Regions from separate parts of the Pantoea sp. BRR-3P genome, predicted to be linked through region 1. Evidence: riboswitches for the same ligand, from Rfam matches in the RefSeq annotation. Region 1 holds a riboswitch; each other region holds the start of a gene.
The links. A riboswitch is a leader RNA that binds a small molecule or an ion and turns the genes downstream of it on or off. The one in region 1 is predicted to bind thiamine pyrophosphate.
Positions count from the first base shown of each region.

Region 2: it holds a riboswitch for thiamine pyrophosphate, as region 1 does, so the genes downstream of both, AAGR08_RS20200 (FAD-dependent oxidoreductase) here and AAGR08_RS22230 (long-chain fatty acid--CoA ligase) in region 1, are expected to answer to the same signal.
Region 3: it holds a riboswitch for thiamine pyrophosphate, as region 1 does, so the genes downstream of both, thiM (hydroxyethylthiazole kinase) here and AAGR08_RS22230 (long-chain fatty acid--CoA ligase) in region 1, are expected to answer to the same signal.
Region 4: it holds a riboswitch for thiamine pyrophosphate, as region 1 does, so the genes downstream of both, thiC (phosphomethylpyrimidine synthase ThiC) here and AAGR08_RS22230 (long-chain fatty acid--CoA ligase) in region 1, are expected to answer to the same signal.

Region 1 is NZ_CP155067.1:589,110-592,622, reverse strand. It holds gene AAGR08_RS22240 (hypothetical protein) at 1-498, shown strand, start outside; gene AAGR08_RS22235 (DksA/TraR family C4-type zinc finger protein) at 546-812, opposite strand; TPP riboswitch at 949-1,075, shown strand; gene AAGR08_RS22230 (long-chain fatty acid--CoA ligase) at 1,175-2,257, shown strand; gene AAGR08_RS22225 (acyl-CoA reductase) at 2,254-3,513, shown strand, end outside.
Region 2 is NZ_CP155067.1:123,419-126,931, forward strand. It holds gene AAGR08_RS20190 (MFS transporter) at 1-325, shown strand, start outside; gene AAGR08_RS20195 (6,7-dimethyl-8-ribityllumazine synthase) at 423-860, opposite strand; TPP riboswitch at 1,043-1,162, shown strand; gene AAGR08_RS20200 (FAD-dependent oxidoreductase) at 1,291-2,235, shown strand; gene thiS (sulfur carrier protein ThiS) at 2,219-2,416, shown strand; gene AAGR08_RS20210 (thiazole synthase) at 2,420-3,178, shown strand; gene AAGR08_RS20215 (HesA/MoeB/ThiF family protein) at 3,190-3,513, shown strand, end outside.
Region 3 is NZ_CP155066.1:1,254,865-1,258,377, forward strand. It holds gene ahpF (alkyl hydroperoxide reductase subunit F) at 1-1,091, shown strand, start outside; gene AAGR08_RS05745 (hypothetical protein) at 1,160-1,363, opposite strand; TPP riboswitch at 1,599-1,694, shown strand; gene thiM (hydroxyethylthiazole kinase) at 1,728-2,513, shown strand; gene thiD (bifunctional hydroxymethylpyrimidine kinase/phosphomethylpyrimidine kinase) at 2,510-3,310, shown strand; gene fbaB (class I fructose-bisphosphate aldolase) at 3,458-3,513, shown strand, end outside.
Region 4 is NZ_CP155066.1:3,788,812-3,792,324, forward strand. It holds gene hemE (uroporphyrinogen decarboxylase) at 1-377, opposite strand, end outside; gene nudC (NAD(+) diphosphatase) at 417-1,190, opposite strand; gene rsd (sigma D regulator) at 1,279-1,785, shown strand; TPP riboswitch at 2,024-2,124, shown strand; gene thiC (phosphomethylpyrimidine synthase ThiC) at 2,214-3,513, shown strand, end outside.

The sequences.
Region 1 (3,513 bases):
GCGCAATTGGATCATTTTTATAATAAATCAGTATTTTCTTTATTCTCCTTGACGTTAGCTAATTTCATTCCTTCTTGTGCATACTGCAATACGATCTTGAAAAGAGATTTTCTTTTTCCCTATAAGTATCCTTACGTTGATGAAAGTAATGATGATGTCATCTTCCTCATCAACACAGAGAGTGTTAAAACTGTTTATCATCCAAGTGACATATCTATTTCATTAAATAAAGCCAATTCTTATTATCACCAACTTTCATTCTTCAATGCGGCCGAAATATATGAAAACCATAAGCAGGATGTTGCTAACCTGCTCACGAAGTCAAACTTATACAATCAAAATTATAAGAAATCGTTGGAGGGGATTTTAAAGGAAACGATCACCGATAGTCAGTTGAGGGTAATGCTTTTTAACACCACCATTGAAGACGGTGTTATATCGGCCACGCCACTCGCAAAGTTAACAAAGGACATTTTATTTTCAAAGGACATATTTTAGCGCCACTGGCGGTATGTACTTTTCTTGTCGAGGAGATCATCTTTTGATTACCTTAGCTGGCTATCTTTACTGCCTCGACGGTTGTAACCGCCGATCGCCGCCTGTTTTTTATCAATGTTACTCTGACAATTTACACAGTAACGCACGCCCTTTAACGCCGCACGGCGCGCTTCCGGGATGGGAGCGCCGCACTCATCGCAAAACTCGGCACTTTCACCGTGTCCGAGATGACTGCGCGCCCGTGCCACTGCATCATCTACCGTGGCATCAATTTGTTTGTTTACTGCACCATCATCAGACCAACCGCCCGCCATATTTCACCTCTTACGCAAAGCCATAAACAAAGTATAAGGCAACATGCAATAAATGCCGGTCAGGCAAAGATGCCGTGCAACATCAGCCGTCTTTTTACTCCTATTGACACATCATCAGGCGCCATCCTAGACTGCGGCTTGTTCCAAGGGGTGCCCTGTTAGGGGGCTGAGATTCTACCGGCTGGTGTTTTTTACTGGCATCGTAGTGACCCTCCGAACCTGATCCGGCTAATACCGGCGTAGGGATGCGGAACCGCAGGGCTTGCACGCCCTGATTCCATCTTTGTGCTTTGTAGCGGACAGTTCGCGCTCTTCGGGTGATGCCGGGGAGTTTTAATGCAATCGCAAAGGTGGCTACGAACATGACCGAATCGGCAATAATCTCAACGTTGCTGGCTTTCCTCCAGCGCAGCGACAGCTCGGATGACGATTTCAACCAGCTGGCCCTCGAAATCTTCGCCTATCAATTCGCCCACAACCAACCCTATCGCCGCTTCGCCATCCAGCGCGGACGCACGCCGCTGACGGTGCAACACTGGCGCAATATTCCGGCGATTCCGATTACCGCTTTCAAAGACTTTACCCTGAGCTGTGGCCCCATCGAAGCGATGCAGACTGTTTTTATGACCAGCGGCACCACCGGTACAGTCAAAGGTCGCAGCTACCATCCAACGCTGGACGTTTGGCAATGTTCGATGATGCTGAATTTCCGCCAGCGCTTTATGGCAGGCGTCGATCGCATTCGTATGGGGATTCTGTTTCCGGATACCGTCGCGATGCCAAACTCCTCGCTGGCGACATACCTGGCGCTGGCGGTACAGGCCTTTGGTACACCCGCAAGTGAAGTGATGGTGGGTGAACACGGCCTCGACGTGGAACGCGTATTCGCCGCGCTTGAGCAGGCTGAAAACAGCGGTGAACCCTATGCGCTGCTGGGTGCCAGCTACAGCTTTGTACCGCTGCTGGACGAAATGCAGCGCCAGCAGCGTCGTTTCTCCCTTCCCGCCGGCAGCCGTATTCTTGACACCGGCGGATTTAAAGGCCAATCCCGCGAGGTTGCCGCAGAGGCATTTTACACATCGCTTGCCAATGCCTTTGGCATTCCACGCGCGCAGTGCATCAACATGTACGGCATGACGGAAATCAGCACGCAATTTTATGACGAGGGCAATGAAATCTGCCCGCCGGTCAAATCCGGCCCGCACTGGATCCGCACGCGTGTGGTGAACCCATTAACCGGCGACGACATGCCCGATGGCGAAGTTGGCGTGCTGGTACATCACGATCTGGCGCATTTCAATTCCGTTTCCGCTTTGCTGACGGAGGATGCGGGCGTCATCGTGCCTGGTGGTTTTCACCTGCTTGGACGGGTAACCGGCGCGGATGCAAAGGGATGCTCACTGACCATGGAAGATTTTCTGGCTGCCGCGCAGGTGAATCCGTGAAAGAAGTGGCGGGGCATCTGCCGGGCTTATGCGCCAGCGAAGTGCAATGGCACATGCTGCGATTTGGCCAGGGTAGTGAGATCGTGGAAGTGGATGTTCCGGCGCTGGACGAAGCGCAAATTATCGCGCTGACTGCCCGCGTACGCGCCAATGCGCGCGCCTATCTGCATCAGCTGAGCGTGGCGCAGATCATCACCATTATTGATGAAGCGGTGGCGCGACTGCTGGATCGCACGCATCCCTTGCGCATCAAGGCCGAAAAGCTGCTGCCGATCGTGACGGGCTATGACGCAGACATGGTGCGCCTTGGCCTCACCGGTTATCTCAAGACATTTCGCCAGCCGCAGCTTAAGCGCTTTCTGGCGGAGGACTTCGCCCATCCGCAGATGCTGGATGATTTTCAGCCACGGCCCAAAGGCGGTTTTGCCCGTGCGTTTGGCCCGGAACTCCTGCTGCATATCTGGGCTGGCAATGTGCCGGGCTTACCGCTGTGGAGCCTGATTTGTGGTTTGCTGGTGAAGGCCGGCACCATTGGCAAATTACCCGGCAATGAACCGCTGATGGCGAGCTGGTTTGCGCAGCTGCTGGCCGAAATCGATCCTCAACTTGGCGCGTGTCTGGCGGTGGTTTGGTGGCAGGGCGGCAGCGCGGAAACTGAGCCGACCTGGTTACGGCAAGCGGATGTGGTGCTGGCCTATGGTGGCAACAACACGCTCGCCGCCATTCAGCAGCGTTTGCCTGTCACCACGCGTTTCCTGTCGCACGGCCATAAAATCAGCGTTGGCCTGGTAGCCGCCTCGGCGCTCAATACCCGTCAGGGCGCAGAACTGGCACGACGCGTGGCTTATGACGTGATGCGTTACGACCAGGCCGGCTGCTACTCGCCGCAGATGCTGTTTGTCGAGCGCGGAGGAGCGGTGTCATCGGACGAATTCGCCGCCTATATCGCGCATGAACTTGCCGCGTTGGCACGTAAACATCCGCGCCGTCCACTGGCTATTGAAGAGATGAACAGCCTCGCGGCATGGCGTAATGGCGAAGAGATGCGTGCGCTGGCGGATGGCCGAACGCTTTACGGCCATCCCACCGACGGCTGGGCGGTGGTGAGCGTGGCACAAGCGGAAGCGCTGTTACCTTCCGCACTCGGACGCACGCTGAAAGTGGTCGCCGTTGATGCGCTGGAGGAGGCCATACAGGCGTTAGCGCAGCAGCGCCAGGTTCTCCAGACGGCAGGCGTGGCTGCAACGCCTGCCGAA
Region 2 (3,513 bases), 260 kb from region 1:
CTATATCGCGCTGGTGGTATGCGGCTTCTTCCTGAAAGCAGCGACCAGTCCGTTCTGGTCTATTCCCGGACGTATCGCTGCGCCGGAAGTGGCGGGTAGCGCACGCGGCGTGATTAATGGGCTTGGCAATCTGGGGGGATTCTGTGGGCCGTACTTAGTTGGCATCATGACGCTGCTCTATAGCCAAAACGTGGCAATCTGCTGGCTGGCGGGTTCGCTGGTGATTGCGGGGATCTTTACGCTGTTGTTGCCAAAAGAGTGTGATATTAACCCTTCAGAACCGCGCAGACATATGAAGGACGATCGTTTGATGAGTGCCAAATAGTGAAGCTGGCAAGGTTGGCACTATTCTGAATATGAACAATAGAAAGTCAGAATAAATAAAAAGGGAATGCCTGATAAGGTGTTCCCTTTTTAACGTTTCAATCAATCGACAGATTATGAATAGCCAGCACAGCACGTGCGGCTTCTTTGCCTTTCTTGATGAAATGCTCGGTGTAGAAGTTTTCGATGACGTCTACCGGTTGGAAGTTATGCGGCGTCAATGAAACGGAAAACACCGGTACGTTAGTGGTGAGCTGCACATTCATCAGGCCATCAACCACCGCTGCTGCAACGAAATCATGGCGATAGATACCGCCATCCACCACCAGCGCCGCGCAGACAATCGCATCGTATTTGCCGGTTTCAGCCAGACGCTTAGCCAACAGCGGCATTTCAAATGCGCCAGGCACTTCCAGCACTTTTAATTCCGCGGCAATAGATTGATCGGCTAATTCTTTTTCGAAACCTACCAGGGCATTATGGACAATTTCTTTGTGCCATCCGGCTTTAATAAATGCAATTTTAATAGTGTTCATGGTTATTTCGACATCACCTGTAATTTGTTCTTGCGCATAAAATAATGTGTTTGTATATCATACGTAACATTTTTAATCTACCAGCTCGAATTATGACGGGTTTGAGTATGGAGAAAACAATTTAACCACACCCTTTATACAGTTATTCCGCGCTTGACGGCGACCATCGCCTGCAATACAAATAGACGCGTCGGGGGAGTCTCGCCACAGAGACTGAGAGGCTAATAGCGCACTGCGCGGCTTAGCGACCCTTTGAACCTGACCCAGTTGATACTGGCGTAGGAAGACTGACAGTCTGTTAGCTTGGCTGTCTGGCGCTAAGGCAAGCTCGATCGTGGCGCCATTTCCCTTCACCTGTATCTGCGGGTCTCAGTAAACACTGAGAGGCCGATGTGAATTTTCCCTTTTTGAACATCATGGAACCTGCGCTGTGAGCCGCTGGAGCGTGCTAGGCTGCGGCGTGGCCGGCTTGTGCGTGGCAACATTATTGGCGGAGCGCGGCGAAGACGTTGAGGTGATCGACGATGCATCGCGGCGCCCGGCATCGTGGTATGCCGGCGGCATGCTGGCGCCCTGGTGTGAAGCCGAAAGCGCGCCGCGTGAGGTGATAACCCTTGGACAGCACGCCGCCGCGTGGTGGCAACAGCGCGTCAGCAGCGTTGCACATCAGGGAACGCTGGTGGTGGCGCCGCCGCGCGACAGCCAGGAACTTAACCGCTTTGCCCGCATGACCGAGCAGCATCAATGGGTTGAACCTGGTGCGATTGAACCGGCGCTGGAAGGGCGCTTTGCGCGCGGTCTGTTTTTCGCTCAGGAAGCGCACCTCGACCCGCGCCTGGCGCTGCAGGAAATGCGTGAGAAGCTGATTGCGCGCGGCGTAGCCTTCAACTCGCATGCGCCGAGCGGTCAGATTATCGATTGCCGTGGCATTCATGCCGCGCCCGAATTGCCGCGCCTGCGCGCCGTGCGCGGCGAGATGCTGATTCTGCACAGCGATGAGGTGCAGTTCTCCCGTCCGATTCGCCTGCTACATCCGCGTTTTCCCTGCTATCTGGTGCCGCGTCGCGGCGGGCATTTTATGCTCGGCGCTACCATGATTGAGAGCGATGACGCCAGCCCAATCAGTGCCCGCGCCATGATGGAGTTACTCAGTGCCGCTTACGCCATTCATCCGGCGCTGGCGGAGGCACGGGTAATTGAGAGCGGCAGCGGGCTGCGTCCGGCCTATCCGGCCAATCTGCCGGAAATTCACTATCAAAATCACACCTTCTATCTCAACGGCATGTATCGCCACGGTTTTCTGCTGGCACCGATGCTGGCTGAACAGCTGATGCAGCGCCTATCTGGAGAGCAATCTTATGATTATTCAGCTTAACGGGCGCGCTATCAGCACCGAAGCAAAAAGCCTGAGCGAACTGCTGATCGAGCAGCAAATTGATGTGGCCTGCGTCGCCACCGCCTTTAATGGCACGTTTGTGCCCAAAAGCCACTACGACACGCAGCTGCTGGATGAAGGTTGCCAGCTCGAAGTCTTGTCACCGATGCAGGGAGGCTAAACGATGTTTTACGATGTTGACCCACAATCGCGCTTCCTGCTCGGCACCGCCGGATATCCTTCGCCTGCCATTTTGCAGCAGGCGATTGCGGCATCTGGTACTGAAATCATCACCGTTAGCCTGCGGCGTGAAGGTGCTGCGGGCGCGGCATTTCGTGAACTGCTGACCGGACTCAACATCCGCGTGTTACCGAATACCGCCGGCTGTCACACGGTGAAAGAGGCGGTCACCACCGCGCATATGGCGCGAGAATTGTTTAATACCGCGTGGATCAAACTGGAAGTGATTGGCCACGCTGACACGCTGCAGCCCGATCCGTTCGCGCTGGTGGAAGCGGCGCGCATTCTCAGCGAAGACGGGTTCAAGGTGTTTCCCTACACCACTGAAGATCTGATCGTTGGCGAAAAACTGCTGGCGGCAGGCTGCGAGCTGCTGATGCCGTGGGGCGCGCCGATCGGTTCCGGCCAGGGACTGCGTAATATCGACGGCCTGCGCGCGATGCGTGCCTGGTTTAGCGATGTGCCGCTGATCATTGATGCCGGCATTGGCGCGCCGTCACAGGCGGCGCAGGCGATGGAAATGGGCTTCGATGGCATCCTGCTGAATACCGCCGTCGCCAAAGCGGGCGATCCGATCGAGATGGCAAACGCATTTCGTCTGGCAATAGAAGCCGGACAGGCGGCCCGTCGCGCCGGATTAATGGAAAAGTGTGATATGGCGAGTGCTTCCACCCCCATCTTTGGCCTGGCAAATCTCAACTGATGGGCGGTGATATGGAACGCTATCAACGCCAGATGATGCTGCCGGAAGTGGGTGAAGACGGGCAGCGCAAACTGCGCAACGCGCGCGTAGTGGTGGTGGGTGCCGGTGGGTTAAGCGCGACGCTGCTGCCGCAGCTGGTGGGCGCGGGCGTCGGCCATATTCGGCTCTATGACGACGATGAAGTGGCGCTGCATAACCTGCATCGGCAAACGCTGTTTACGCTGCAGGATATCGGCCAGCCCAAGGTGCTCAGCGCTCAGCAGGCTTTGCAGCAGCGTAATCCCGAGGTGCAGATCGACGCGCTGCAGCAGTCGCTGAGCGCCAGCAATATGCAG
Region 3 (3,513 bases), on a different replicon from region 1:
AGAACGAAATCACCGAACGCAACGTGATGGGCGTGCCAGCGGTATTTCTGAATGGCAAAGAGTTCGGTCAGGGCCGTCTGAGCCTGGCGGAAATCGTCGGTAAAGTGGACACCAACGCCGATAAACGCGCGGCGGAAGAGCTGAACAAACGTGATGCCTATGAAGTGTTGATCGTCGGCAGCGGCCCGGCGGGCGCGGCAGCGGCCATCTACTCGGCACGTAAAGGTATTCGTACTGGCCTGATGGGCGAACGCTTTGGTGGCCAGGTGCTGGACACCGTCGACATTGAAAACTACATCTCCGTGCCGAAAACCGAAGGCGCCAAGCTGGCCGGTTCATTGCGCGCTCACGTTGATGATTACGATGTGGATGTGATTGATACCCAGAGCGCCATTAAGCTGATTCCTGCGGCGAAAGAGGGCGGTCTGCACGCGATTGAAACCGCATCCGGCGCGGTACTGAAATCTCGCAGCATCATCATTGCCACCGGGGCGCGCTGGCGCAACATGGGCGTGCCGGGCGAAGAGCAGTATCGCACCAAGGGCGTCACCTATTGCCCGCACTGCGACGGTCCGCTGTTTAAAGGTAAACGCACGGCGGTGATCGGCGGCGGTAACTCAGGCGTTGAAGCGGCGATCGATCTGGCCGGTATTGTTGAGCACGTTACGCTGCTGGAATTTGCCAGCGAAATGCGCGCCGATAAAGTGCTGCAAGACAAACTGCGCAGCCTGAAAAACGTCGACGTGATCCTGAATGCGCAGACCACGGAAGTGAAAGGTGACGGTAGTAAGGTTACCAGCCTGACCTACATCGATCGTAATAACCAAACCAGCCACGAAATCGCGCTGAGCGGCATCTTCGTGCAAATTGGCCTGCTGCCAAACACCACTTGGCTAGAAGGTGCGGTTGAGCGCACTAAAATGGGCGAAATCATTATTGATGCCAAGTGCGAAACCAGCCTGAAAGGCGTATTCGCCGCCGGCGACTGCACCACGGTGCCATATAAGCAGATCATCATCGCCAGCGGTGAAGGTGCGAAAGCCTCACTCAGCGCCTTTGATTATCTGATTCGTACTAAACCGGCTGAATAATTTTTGCGATAGCCACGCAATAGCCCTGCAACCTGTGTTGCGGGGCTTTTTTTTATCTTTATACGTCCTTAGCCTAACCAGCGTTTTGCTTCGGCATCGCTGATATCGCGGTAATAGACTTTATGCAGTCGTTCACCGCAGCTTTTGCATTGTGCTTCTACATGAGTAGAGAAATAGTGGCGACCCGCTGGCGAAATTGCACCTTTACGGGATATTTGGACGTTGCGCCATCGATGTGCATGCGGAATAAAGCTGAAGAATTTTAATTTCATTATCGCTACCGGATTGGGGTGGGCGGTGTCTGTCTTTAAATCCGGGATGCCATTAGGCCGATTTTCACGCGAGATGGGCTTGATATTTATCAAGCGTTATTCAGACAGGTCTCGATTTTAAGGTGGTGCGGCGTGGAACGTCCTCGTTCGCCCACGATGAATGAACGAGGCATCCACTGATTTACAAGCTCCGATGCTGCCATTATCCTGTCTGCGGCATGAAGCAATACATTCATGCTATGACTCGGGGTGCCCCTGTAACACAGGGCTGAGATACACCCGCTGACCTGATCTGGATAATGCCAGCGTAGGGAAGTCAGATGCCTGACCGCATTCGCCTTCTTGATCGCCGGTTGGGAGCTTTATGACACAGCCTAACCTTCTCTCCACTGCGCAACTCGCGCAATCCTTGCTCCTCCTGCGACAGCAAGCGCCACTGGTGCACTGTATGACCAACGACGTGGTGCAAACCTTTACCGCAAATGTATTGCTGGCGCTGCACGCTTCTCCGGCGATGGTGATTGATGCTGAAGAGGCCGCGCAGTTTGCCGGGTTTGCCGATGCGTTATTGATAAACGTCGGCACGCTAACGCGCGATCGTCGAGACGCGATGTTAGCGGCGGTGCAGGCCGCGCAAAAAGCCGGCACGCCGTGGACGCTGGATCCGGTTGCGGTCGGCGCATTAACGCTGCGCACCGAATTCTGCCAGCAGCTGCTTAGTCTGCATCCGGCGGCGATTCGTGGTAACGCCTCAGAAATTCTCGCCCTGGCTAATCAGGCAACGGGCGGTCGTGGCGTGGATAGTCTGCATCAGGCCGATGCCGCGCTGAGCGCTGCGCAACAGCTGGCGCGTGACTATGACACTGTCGTCGCCGTAACCGGCGAAGTGGATTACGTTACCGATGGCACTCAAACGTTGGCGATCCCCGGCGGGAGTCCGCTGATGACGCGGGTGGTCGGCACCGGTTGCGCGTTGTCGGCGGTGGTGGCGGCTTTCACCAGCTTACCGGGCGAGCGTCTGCTGCATGTGGCCGCTGCCTGTCGTGTGATGTCGCTAGCCGGTGAAATCACGGCGCGTCAAGTCGAGGGGCCGGGCAGTTTTGCGTCGGCTTTTCTTGATGCGCTCTGGACGCTGGAGATGACAGTATGAAACGCATCAACGCATTAACCATCGCCGGTACCGATCCAAGTGGCGGCGCCGGTATCCAGGCCGATTTGAAAGCCTTCTCCGCGCTGGGCGCGTATGGCACCAGCGTCATCACTGCGCTGGTGGCGCAGAATACCTGCGGCGTGCAGTCGGTTTATCGTATCGAACCCGATTTTGTTGCCGCGCAGCTCGATTCGGTGCTGGACGATGTGCGCATTGATAGCGCAAAGATCGGCATGTTGGCAGAAACGGCGATCGTTGAAGTGGTGGCCGAGCGGCTGAAACGCGCCAGCCTGCCGTTTGTGGTGCTGGATACGGTAATGATTGCCAAAAGTGGCGATGCGCTGCTGTCGCCGGATGCGGTAGCCAGCGTACGCGAACTGCTGCTGCCGCAGGTCTCGCTGATCACGCCGAACCTGCCGGAAGCCGCAGCACTGTTGGGGCGCGCTATGGCGCAGGATGAAAAAACCATGCTGCAGCAGGGCGATGCGCTGCTGGATCTTGGCTGTGAGGCGGTGCTGATGAAAGGGGGACATCTTAGTGATGCCGAGAGCCCGGATTGGCTGATCACCCGCGCGGGACGCCAGCGTTTTACCGCGCCGCGCGTCAATACCCAACACACGCACGGCACCGGTTGTTCACTCTCAGCGGCGCTGGCCGCACTGCGGCCACGGCATAATGATTGGGCGGCGACGGTGGCTGAAGCCAAAGCCTGGCTGCAGCAGGCGCTGCTGCATGCCGATTCGCTGGAAGTGGGCAAAGGCATTGGGCCAGTGCACCATTTCCATCAGTGGTGGTAGGGCGTAACGCCAGATTGCCGCTTTTTCACTGCGAATCCGTCTGAAAAATGGAGTCAGCAATTTGCCAGCCTGCGGCATTCCGGTCCAGGCTGTTGGGGGGAAATCGACAGGTGTCGGTTCCAATCCAGCCATTTATCAGGAGCGAACATGACGGACATCGTACAGTTATTGGGCAAAGAGGCGGATAGCCTTCTTCAACATCG
Region 4 (3,513 bases), on a different replicon from region 1:
TTCATCACATAGCCGAGCTCTTGCTCAGGATCCGGTACCGGCAGCTTGTCGACATCGGCGCGACAGGTGATCGGATGGGAGAAACGGGGGCCTTCGCCAGTTTCAAAGTAAAGCCCAAGTCCCATCGCATCGGGAATGGTGAGGATATCGCTGAAGAGGATCGCCGCGTCCAGCGCATAGCGACGCAGCGGCTGCAGCGTAACTTCACATGCCAGCTCAGCGTTCTTACACAGTGACATAAAATCACCGGCTTCAGCGCGCGTGGCTTTGTACTCCGGTAAATAACGCCCGGCTTGTCGCATCATCCATACCGGCGTGACATCTACCGGTTGACGTAACAGGGCGCGCAGATAACGATCGTTCTTCAGTTCACTCATAATAGGCTCTCTCATGCTAAGGCCGGCAGTGTAGCATTTTCACGCCGCGCTGGCGCGACACAGGGCAACAGTATCTTCGATCAGGCGACGCGCAACCGTGCCTGGCGGCGGCAACAGTGGCAAATCGTCATAGCGATACCAACCGGCATCGAGCAACTCTTTGCCGTCGTGCTGCAAGTCACCGCCATCGTATTCGGCCATATACGCCATCATCAGTGAATGCGGGAACGGCCACGGCTGCGAAGTAACGTAGCGCACGTTTTTCACCCGCACGTTGCTCTCTTCCATCACTTCACGCGCCACCGCTTGTTCTAAGGTTTCGCCCACTTCGACGAAGCCCGCCAGCACGGTGTAAATGTTGTTGCGATGACGGGCATGATTGGCAAGCAGAATCTCATCGCCACGGCGAATGGCCACAATAATGCACGGCGCAATTTGCGGGTAATAGCGCTCGCGGCAGTGATGACACAGACAAGCGAACTCGCGCTTGCTGATATGCATCTCATGGCCGCAATAGCCGCACCAGCGATGCGATCGATAGAACTCCGCCAGCTGCACGCCGCGCCCGGCGATCTGGAACAGACCGACATCTTGATCAATCAGTTGGCGGACCGAGCCCATGCTGTCTGGACGCGCTTCCCGCACGAGCCAGACGTTTTCGCCCTGCCATTCGCCAATCAAAATGCCGTGGCTGCCACTGAGTCCAAACTCGGTGGATAAGCCATGCGGCAGTTCGCCCTGCGGTAACCAAAGTTTTTGCTCATGGCTGACAATCCACCATCCAGCGTCTAAGCTTGAGATCTCACGTTGCATCTTAATCGTTGTCCTTAGCGTTAAACCGCACGCTGAAACTCTAATATTAAGTGTGTAATAAACAACTATAACCTACCTGGAGCCCCATATGCTTAACCAGTTAGATGACCTGACAAAGCGTGTCGGCGGCGGAAATGAATTGGTTGATTCATGGTTGCGCGCCCGTCGACAGCTGCTTGTCACGTACTACGAGCTTATTGGTCTGAAGCCACAAAAAGATGCGTTAACCGCGCTGGATGAACAAGCGCTGGATGCATTTTGCCACAATCTGGTGGATTACCTTTCTACCGGTCATTTTAGCGTGTATGAACACATTATTAGTGAGATGCAGGGTGATAATCCCTTAATGGCTGCCGCGCAAATTTATCCGGCACTTGAGGCGAACACTGACCGCATCATGCAGCTCTACGACAGTCATTTGCAGCAAGCGATTAACGACGATAACTGTGTCGATTTTCAGCAGGCGCTGTCCGAAGTCGGCGAAGTGCTGGAATCGCGCTTCACGCTGGAAGATAAGCTGGTACAACTCGCCTGGGATAACCAGCTGGCGCATCTACCGGTTGCCAATGACAGCGTCATCGCCCGCCCGGCCTGAATGCCCGCAGTTGTAAAAAACTTGTTATTCGAGAAAAGCCCTCTTATGCTAAATGGGCTTTTTTTATGAGCCTCTTCCAGAAAAATGAAGAGTCAGGTTTTGCGATATAAGCGTAGCGTGCGCAGCCAGTTTGCATTCGGATAGCGCGCAGGGACCGGAGCGTACACGAAGTATGTGACGGTCACGAGCACTGCCCAGGTGCAAAATGGCAAGCAAAGTAGCTTATATCGTAAAACCCAACACCTTGTCGGAGTGCCCTTAGGGGCTGAGACCGTTAATTCGGGATCCGCGGAACCTGATCAGGTTAGTACCTGCGAAGGGAACAAGAGTAGATATCATCAGCACGATGTCGGCTTATGCCGTTATCGTATCTGTTACTCCTTCCGAACTCTGGACAAGCAACTTCCAACTTTTATAGGAAATTTGCTATGTCTGCTAAAACCTCTCGTCGTGAACAACGTGCTCAGGCGCAAGAATTTATCGATTCCCTCCAGGGAGCCGCTTTTCCGAACTCAAAACGCATCTGGATCACCGGCAGCCGCGCGGATATTCGCGTGCCCATGCGTGAGATTCAACTGAGCCCAACGCACACCGGCGGCAGTAAAGACGATCCGCAGTATGAGCCGAATGAACCGGTGCCGGTATACGACACGGCCGGTGCTTATGGCGATCCTGAAGCCACGATCAATGTGCATCAGGGGCTCACCAGGCTGCGCACCAACTGGATCGAAGCGCGCGGCGACAGCGAAACCATTCACCAGCTGAGTTCCAGTTACACCCAACAGCGTCTGGCAGATGAAGGCCTGGATCATTTGCGTTTTGAGCATCTGCCACAGCCGCGCCGCGCCAAAGTGGGTCGCTGCGTTACCCAACTGCACTATGCACGTCAGGGTATCATCACGCCGGAGATGGAGTTTATTGCGCTGCGTGAAAACATGGGCCGCGAGCGTATTCGTGGTGAAGTGCTGCTACAGCAGCATCCCGGTCACAGCTTTGGCGCCAACCTGCCGGAAAATATCACCGCAGAGTTTGTCCGTCAGGAAGTGGCCAGCGGCCGCGCCATCATCCCTGCTAACATCAACCATCCCGAATCCGAACCGATGATCATTGGTCGCAACTTTCTGGTGAAGGTGAATGCCAATATCGGCAACTCGGCGGTCAGTTCTTCGATTGAAGAAGAAGTGGAGAAACTGGTGTGGTCAACGCGCTGGGGGGCAGATACCGTGATGGATCTCTCTACCGGACGTTATATCCATGAAACGCGCGAATGGATTCTGCGTAACAGCCCGGTGCCGATTGGTACGGTGCCGATTTATCAGGCGCTGGAAAAGGTGAACGGTATTGCCGAAGACCTCAACTGGGAAATATTCCGCGACACGCTACTGGAACAGGCGGAGCAAGGCGTCGATTACTTCACTATCCACGCTGGCGTGCTGTTGCGCTATGTACCCATGACGGCTAAACGGCTCACCGGCATTGTGTCACGCGGCGGATCAATCATGGCGAAATGGTGCCTGTCGCACCATACCGAAAGCTTCCTGTATCTGCACTTCCGCGAGATTTGTGAGATCTGTGCTGCCTACGATGTGGCATTATCTTTGGGCGACGGCCTGCGTCCGGGCTCAATTCAGGATGCCAACGACGAGGCGCAATTTGCCGAGCTGCATACGCTGGGCGAACTGACGAAAATTGCCTGGGAATATGATGTGCAGGTGATGATTGAAGGTC